Regions from separate parts of the Laedolimicola intestinihominis genome, predicted to be linked through region 2. Evidence: riboswitches for the same ligand, from Rfam matches in the RefSeq annotation. Region 2 holds a riboswitch; the other holds the start of a gene.

Evidence for each region. A riboswitch is a leader RNA that binds a small molecule or an ion and turns the genes downstream of it on or off. The one in region 2 is predicted to bind cobalamin.
Region 1: linked by a shared signal. The riboswitch ahead of nikB (nickel ABC transporter permease) and the one ahead of WMO29_RS00520 (tRNA threonylcarbamoyladenosine dehydratase) in region 2 are both predicted to bind cobalamin.

Annotation. Positions count from the first base shown of each region.
Region 1 is NZ_JBBMFE010000002.1:319,039-323,368, forward strand. It holds gene nikC (nickel transporter permease) at 1-511, opposite strand, end outside; gene nikB (nickel ABC transporter permease) at 511-1,452, opposite strand; cobalamin riboswitch at 1,566-1,784, opposite strand; gene WMO29_RS03915 (threonine/serine exporter family protein) at 1,965-2,714, shown strand; gene WMO29_RS03920 (threonine/serine exporter family protein) at 2,725-3,168, shown strand; gene WMO29_RS03925 (class I SAM-dependent methyltransferase) at 3,152-4,030, shown strand; gene WMO29_RS03930 (prolyl-tRNA synthetase associated domain-containing protein) at 4,177-4,330, shown strand, end outside.
Region 2 is NZ_JBBMFE010000001.1:133,054-137,383, reverse strand. It holds gene hemA (glutamyl-tRNA reductase) at 1-179, opposite strand, end outside; gene cobM (precorrin-4 C(11)-methyltransferase) at 179-934, opposite strand; gene cobI (precorrin-2 C(20)-methyltransferase) at 939-1,640, opposite strand; gene WMO29_RS00520 (tRNA threonylcarbamoyladenosine dehydratase) at 1,641-2,405, opposite strand; cobalamin riboswitch at 2,561-2,688, opposite strand; gene WMO29_RS00515 (ferredoxin-like domain-containing protein) at 2,747-3,700, opposite strand; gene WMO29_RS00510 (FAD-dependent oxidoreductase) at 3,714-4,330, opposite strand, start outside.

The sequences.
Region 1 (4,330 bases), on a different contig from region 2:
TGGATCCTGAGATTTCCGCCGCCGATATATAAGTCCTGTTCCGTATCTTCAGCACCAGACTTCTGGAAAGTCTGGCGTATCTGGTCCAGCTTACCGCCGCGATTGCAATCATGGAATTTTTCAGGCTTGGCCCAAGAATTCCAGCGATTGCCATAGCCAGAATCAGATCTGGGAAGGCGATCATCATATCGCCCACTCTCATGATTACCGCGTCTGTCACCCCGCCGAAATACCCTGCTATGATTCCAAGAAAGGTACCCACAACCAGGATTACCGCCACCAGAATCAGTACGCTGTATACACTGGTGGTCGCCCCGCAGAGCACCCGGGAGAACACGTCCCGTCCCAGCGCGTCGGTTCCAAAATAGTGTTCTTTTCCGGGCGCCTGGAACGCGTCGCTCAGTGACGCGCTCAACGGATCGTAGGGAACGATTTTGTCCGCCAGGAATGCCACTGCCAGGATAAGGAAAACCAGAATGGAAAGCACCGCAAATCTTGTATTCTTTTTCATCAGTCCTCCCCCTCCCTGATCCTCGGATCAATATAATGATAGGATATATCCACCAGCAGATTTACCACCATATAGATCAGGGCTATCCATAATACGAAGCCCTGGATCAGCGGATAATCCCGCGCCTTTACCGCTCCCACCGCCAGGATACCCAGTCCCGGGTAGGAGAAAATAATCTCCACCACCGAGGTTCCTCCGAGAAGTGATCCAAAGGAAAGCCCCAGCATGGTAACCAGCGGAAGCATGGCGTTGGGAAGAACCTGGCGGAACAGTATTTCCCACTGATTCATTCCACGGGCTCTCGCGCCTGTCACGTAATCCTGGTGCAACTCCTCCAGCACCGCCGTGCGCACCTGTCTGGAATATTTGGAGGCCATGGCAATGGCCAGCGTAATCCCCGGCAACAGCATCTGTTCCATTCCGACGGAGCTGCTCGCCACCTTTACCAGTCCCAGCTTCAAAGCGAAGACATATAATAAGATCAGGCCAATCAGGAAGCCCGGAAGCGAAATACCCAGGAAAGAAAGAAAGCGAACGATATAATCCGCTATCCCGTCCTGTCTGACCGCTGAAAGAATTCCAAGGGGAACCGAAATAATTAACATCAGTCCCAGGGAAAACAGGGCCAGCCGGAACGTTGCCGGCAGTCTTTTCATCAGCAGATCCAGTACCGGGGCGCTTTTACTGAAGGAGGTTCCAAAATCTCCGTGAAAAATACCGCCTATCCAGTCCACATATTGCTGTAAAAAGGGTTTGTCCAGTCCCATGGACTGCCTGGCCTGCTCCAGCATTTCCGGACTCGGAGTAATTCCCAGGGAATCATACATAGCTGTGGCCGGATCGCCCGGCGCAAGGTAGGTTAATAAAAAGGTCAGAAAGGAAATGCCTATCAGCACTACGCACATCTGGATAAGTCTGGATACGAGCCTGTTCTTTTTCACTGTTTTCCTCCGTTTCAATAAGAAAAGCGACTTCATTACACAAAAAAGCCATGGATGCTTTTGCATCCATGACCGATTTTACATGGGAAATAAGCCTTCGCAAATAGATCGTCCGCTAAGGTTGCTGCATAGCAGTTCTCCTGACTCACATATTCAGGGAAGAAGCCCAGCGAACTCTCCACGCCTTCTCAGGTTTACCCCAATGGCGGACTTTCATCTAAGGATCATTCTTTATGTATACAGTGGCGGTACCGTCCATGATTTCCACATGATTCTCTATTCTTTATCAGCCGCCGTACGCGACTGACAACACTATGCCCGTTTATTTTACTTGATTTCTCTATATCTGTCAAGATTTTTCCATTTTTATCTTCCGGTAATTCAGCCTGTCCCTTCGGAAACAGGAATTATTTCTCTTTCTATCCATACTTTCCTTGACCCGCTTCTCTTACATAGGTATAATGGGCATAGATTATTCTCAATACAAAATCAGGTATAAGGAAATCAGACAAATGGATTACAAACTTTTGCTCGACACCGCCGTCATGGCGGGGGAGCTGATGCTGGCCAACGGGGCTGAGACCTACCGGGTGGAGGATACCATGCAGCGGATGCTGGAGCTGTCGGGGCTGAAGACCGCCGAAGCTTTCGTGATGGTGACCGGCTTTCTGGTCACTCTGGACGACCCGTCCATCCAGTCCATGACGGTGACCCGCCGGATTCACAGCCGTGGCACGAACCTGAGTATCATCGACGAAATTAACAGTATTTCCAGAGGACTCTGCAGCGGGGAGCTGGAACTGAAGGAAGCCTTCCGGCAGATAAAAAAGCTGAAAAAGGAACCGCACCCTCCCCAGGCCTTTCTGCTGGCCAACGCGGGCGTGGCCGCGGCCTTTGCACTGACCTACGGCGGAACCTGGCAGGAGGCCTTTGTGGCGGGCGTGGCCGGATTTTTCATGGCCATCTGCCTGTATCTGTGCAACCGCATGAAGCTGCCCGCCTTCTTCGGAATCCTGCTGAGCGCCGTGGTAATCTCACTGTTCGCAGGCGGACTTCTGAAGTTTCTTCCTATTATAGGGAACCTGGATTCCATCATCATCGCGGCCATCATGCCCCTGGTTCCCGGCGTAGCCATCACCAACGCGGTCTTTGACACCCTGCACGGGGATTATATCTCCGGCTCCGCCCGGATGATGGAGGCCTTTGTGGTCGCCGCCTCTGTAGCTATGGGTATTGTCATCGGACTTCGTTTCATTCAGTAAGGAGGCTTTTATGCTGATACAGGTTATCGGCGCGTTTTTTTCCGTTGTGGCCTTTTCTTTTCTGCTGCACGTACCGCGCAAATATATCATCTGGGCCGGTTTCACCGGCGCGGTGGGCTGGTGGATCTATCTGTTTCTCATCGGAATCAATCTGTCTGTGGCCATGTCCACCTTTCTGTCCGGCTGTCTCGTCTCCCTCTGCGGCCAGATTTTCGCAAGGGTCCTGAAGGCTCCGGTCACGATTTTCGTCATCCCGGGCATCTTACCGCTGGTGCCGGGCGCGGGCATGTTCCGCATCGCCCACTCTGTCATCCGTTCCGACGGAATGACTTCCTATTATATTATTCAGACACTGATTGTGGCGGGAATGATCGCCCTGTCCATCATGGTGGTGGACAGTATTTTCCGCTTATTTTTAAAGACCAAAGGAGATTGTCATGTGGATCGCAGATAACTGGACCGATTATGAGATACTGGATACTTCGAAAGGAGAAAAGCTGGAACGCTGGGGCGACTATCTGCTGGTGCGTCCGGATCCCCAGGTTATCTGGGATACGGAGCGAAAGCTGCCTGGCTGGAAGCGCATGAACGGCCATTACCACCGCAGCAAAAAGGGCGGCGGCGAGTGGGAATTCTTCGACCTGCCGGAGCAATGGACCATCCAGTATCCCCTCTGCCAGGGCAAGAATACCTTAACATTCAATCTGAAGCCCTTCAGCTTCAAGCATACAGGCCTCTTCCCCGAGCAGGCTGCCAACTGGGACTGGTTCGGTGAAAAAATCCGCAATGCCGGACGTCCCGTAAAGGTACTGAATCTCTTCGCCTACACCGGCGGAGCCACACTGGCCGCCGCTGCCTCCGGAGCTTCTGTCACCCATGTGGACGCTTCCAAGGGCATGGTAGGCTGGGCAAAGGAAAACGCCCGTTCTTCCGGACTGGGCGAGGCTCCTATCCGCTGGATTGTAGATGACTGTGTAAAATTCGTGGAGCGGGAAATCCGCCGCGGCAACCATTACGACGGCATTATCATGGATCCCCCCTCCTACGGCAGAGGACCAAAAGGAGAAATCTGGAAAATTGAAGAGGCGATCCATCCGCTGATTCGCCTGTGCGCGCAGCTTTTAAGCGATGAGCCGCTGTTTTTCCTGGTGAATTCCTATACCACCGGGTTGGCTCCGGCAGTACTGACCTATATGATTGCCACAGAGCTGAAGAAGTTTCACGGTACTGTCGATTCCCAGGAGGTGGGGCTGCCCGTAACCGCATCCGGGCTGGTGCTGCCCTGCGGCGCAAGCGGACGCTGGGAAACTAAATAGCTTTTTACAAAGTCAATGGCGGCTGGAGGTTCCGGCCGCTGTGTTTCTGTCTAAATGCTAAGGTTTCTTTTACATTCCAGATTATGTTTCATGGGATGCCCATTCGAAGCCTCTGTAATATTTAAAAGTTCAAAGGAGGAATCATTATGAGTAGCATTTATATTGACCCGCAGGTTTACACCGGCCGTCCCGTCAGCCCGGAGGGCCGTCTGGAAAAGGAAATGGCTGTCTATGACCTGCTGGATGAACTTCGGATTCCCTACACCCGTGTGGATCATGAAGTAGCCATGACCATCGAGG
Region 2 (4,330 bases):
TCAAAATAGGTATAAATCTCTGTCCGGTTGCAGGTAGCGATAATGACGCTCTCTGCCGCGCCGCCCTCGTCTATGAGGATTTTCTCAAGCTCCGCCTGCTTCTCTTTGGTAAAGGCGAAAAGCTCCCGAACCTCCAGCGGCGCCGTCTTATGGCTGATGCTGATAAGCCGGATGCTCATTACGCTTCGACTCCCTTCCGGAACTCATGGGTAAAGGTCTTGTCATAAAGCCTGGACAGCTCATAATCATCTCCCAGGAAATCTCCTACTACAGTCAGCGCAGTCTTGGTGATGCCTGCTGCCTTTACCTTCTCTGCAATGTCCAACAGGGTTCCTCTTACAATCTTCTGTTCCGGCCAGCTTGCCTTGTATACAACTGCCACAGGTGTATCCGGACGATATTCTTTCCGAAGGGTTGCGGACAGCTCATCCATCATACCGATGCTCAGGAAAATGATCATGGTGGCGTGATGTCTGGCCAGATCCTGAAGCTTTTCCCCCTCCGGCATGGGCGTTCTGCCCTCCATGCGGGTCAGGATCACCGTCTGGCTCACACCCGGCAGCGTGTATTCCTTCTTCAGGGCTGCCGCAGTCGCCAGGAAAGAGCTGACCCCCGGAATGACCTCATACTCGATACCCATGCGATCGAGAGCGTCCATCTGCTCCCGGTGCGCGCCGAAGATAGCCGGGTCGCCGGTATGTACACGGACCACCTTCAGGCCCTTGGCTTCGCCGTCCTTCATGACAGCCAGAACCTCTTCCAGGGTCATGGTGGCGCTGTTATAGATCTGCGCGCCCTCCTTGGCGTCCGTCAGCACCTTGGGGTTTACCAGAGAACCTGCGTAAATGATAATATCCGCGCTGTCGATCAGTTTCTTTCCCTTAATTGTCAGAAGCTCCGGATCTCCCGGGCCTGCTCCGATAAATGATACCATTGTTTTACCTCTTCTCTCTCTTAATGATGACGGTTGTAAAGTAACTGTATGTTCTCTCCGGATCCAGGGATCCGATATATTCGTCCTTCATACCCACGCAGCTGATGACCGTAGCGCAGCTTTCCGCGCGGTCATACTTTTTCATCAGCTCCAGGATGCGGCCAATGCTGCCTCCTGCCTTCATGATGACCACGTTGTCATAGTGGGCGATGGCCTCCTCCACCTGCTGCTCCGCACGGACGGAGGGCACGATCACCAGGGACTCATTTCCCTCCATCAGCGGTAACCGGGCCGCAGCCGCTCCGCTGCAGAAGGATGGGATACCCGGGATAATCTCCGTTTCAAAGCCATGCTCTGCCACATACTGGTTCACATACATATACGTGCTGTACACGGACACATCACCCAGGGTAATCATGGCAATGCTTTTTCCGCGGGAAAGCTCCGCCGTCAGCTGCTCACAGGCTGCGGCTCTGCATTTTTTCCGTTCTTCCCTGTCCTTTGCCATCCGGAAAATGACTTCCATCAGGCTCTTATGCTCCAAATCCACCACCGGACGGATAATTTCCAGTGCGGTGCTCATCTCTCCGGCCTCTTTTACCGGAACCGCAATGATATCTGCCGCATCCAGAATCCGCTTTGCTTTCAGTGTCAAAAGCTCCGGATCGCCCGGACCCACGCCGATGCCGTATAATTTACCCTTCATCTATTTATTCTCCTCCTGCTCCTGGGCTGCCCGGGCGCGGTTCATGGCGTCCTCGGTCAGATCCTTTACGATTTCACTTGCGATCAGAAGTCCCGCTACGGACGGTACATACGCGGTAGAGCCGGGAACCGATCGCCGCTCTGGGCATTCCCCGCTTACTTCCCCGTTCTCGATGGGGCGCACCGCCTTCTCTCTGGAATAAAGCACCTTCAGCTTCGGAATGCCCCGTTTTTTCAGCTCCTGCCGCATCACTCTCGCCAGCGGGCATACGCTGGTCTGGTAGATATCCGCCACCTCAAACAGAAAGGGGTTCAGTTTATTGCCTGCTCCCATGCTGCTGATAAGGGGTACGCCAGCCTTTTCACATTCCTCTGCCAGAGAAATCTTCGCGGTGACCGTGTCAATGGCGTCCACCACATAGGTATAGCTGCCAAAGTCAAACTGTTCCTTATTCTCCGGAAGGAAGAAGCAGCGGTGCGTCTCCACCTGAGCCTCCGGATTGATATCCAGAATCCGCTCCTTCATTACGTCGGTTTTGTACCGGCCTACGGTTTTCCGGGTAGCGATAATCTGACGGTTCAGGTTCGTCAGACATACCTTATCGTCGTCAATCAGATCGAAAGCCCCCACGCCGCTCCGGGCCAGGGCCTCCACTACATAGCCACCCACGCCACCGATACCAAAGACAGCCACCCGGGCTTCCTTAAGAAGCTCCATGGCTTCCTTTCCCAGCAATAATTCAGTTCTTGAAAACTGGTTTAACATTTTTTCTGTATCTCCTCTCACCGCAGGAAAGCTGTCGAAATTTTCCAGCACAGAAAACAGGAGAGATCCGTATTGACAGATCTCTCCCTTTGATCGACAGTTATTTTTCTTTTCCTGCTGTCAACTGTATCCGGAACCGCTTTCCACGGAAGCCTGTCCATTTCCCGCAAAGAGCAGGTAGCCTGGCTTGCAGACACGCTGCTTACAGTGACCGGATCGCTCAGGCCTTCCACCTGATTCCCCTGCTTTATGCATCATGCATACTCTCTGCGTTATACCTTAGTCAGTGTAGCATACAGACGGGCTTTCGTCAACAAAATATACCCTATAGGGTTTCCCTTTTAACAGGTTGCTCCTCCTGTCAGATGAAGCTGCGCATCCAGAATCTCCTGCTTTCTCTCCAGAATTTCATCAGACAGAAGCTGCTGCTCCACGTTATCGAAGCCGAGACGTTCGATGGTCGCAGCGAAACGTTCGCCGGTAATGCCCTGCTCCCGATACAGGAGAATCGCCTTTTCAATCACGTTTAAGGCTTCTTCCTTACTGGTGAACACCTTACGCAGCGCTTTTCCGTGATTGATTTTTTTGCCCCAGCGGCCGCCGATGTAAATCTTAAATCCGTACTGACCGTCTTCGATGGCGTCGAAACGGCATTGACCCACACAGCGGCCGCAGTTGTTACAGATTTCTTTGTTAATCTCCAGAACGCCGTCCTTCACCTTTGCCGCGCCGATGGGACAGGCTGCCTCTACGCTGCACTTCTTACATCCGTTACAGCTATCCTCGTCAAATTCGGGGATTCTCTGACCGATGATTCCCAAATCATTTAAATCCGGTTTTACACAATTGTTGGGGCAGCCGCCTACCGCAATCTTAAATTTGTGCGGCAGCTTTACCGTGTGATACCCCTCATAAAAACGGTGATGGATTTCCTCGGAAATGGCGAAGGAATCCAAAAGTCCATACTGGCAGGTGGTTCCCTTACAGGCTACAACCGGGCGTACCACAGAACCGGTTCCACCTGTAATTAGTCCTTCTCTGGCAATATATTCCTTGAATTCTTCGATTTTGTCGTAGGGAACGCCCTGTACCTCCACCGTCAAACGGGTGGTAAAGGTTATCACTCCGTTTCCGAATTTTTCCGCCGCTTCCGCAATGCATCTCTGCTGCGCAGCCGTTATCTTTCCATTGACAGTAATGATTCTTGCCGAGAAATTATCGGTTCCCTTATTGCTCAGAAATCCCATTGCCTTTACGCGCTTTTCATCTTCCTTGCTGATTGTTAATGTAGCCATTGCGTGCCTCCTTTTATTCTTCCTCTGTTAATTCTGTATGGAAGGTCATGCCGCCCTCCAGTACCTTTGTATCCGTATATCCGTAAGCCTTCAGACGGTTCTGCACCAGATAAGCCCGTTTTCCCTTGGAACATACCAAAAGCAGCTTTTCGTTCCTGCCAAGCCCGTCTGCCGGACCGTCCAGGCTGTTCAGATCCACATAGGGATACCCGTGCAGCGACGGTGTAATACCCGCATCCACGATCCGATAATTTTCTCCTTCTTCCGCATACTCTGCGGCCGTCATGCTGTCCAGCTCCCCGTTCAGCTTATTCAGCAGAATATTCACTGCATGCTGCAGCGGATGAATGGCGGTGGAGAAGGGCGGTGCATATGCAAAATCCATATACTGCAGATCCTCCAGCGTTGCTTTCATGGAAATCGCTGTAACAGCAATATCTGCCAGCTTGTCCACGGCGCCTTTGCCTGCCGTCTGCATTCCCAGCAGTCTGTGGCTTTCCCGATCTGCCACCAGCTTGATGACAAACAAATCTGCTCCCGGATAATAATGGGCCTTGTCATCTACCACACAGATGACACTTTCCACCGGATATCCTGCATCCTTTGCCGCCTGCTCTGTGAGGCCGGTTC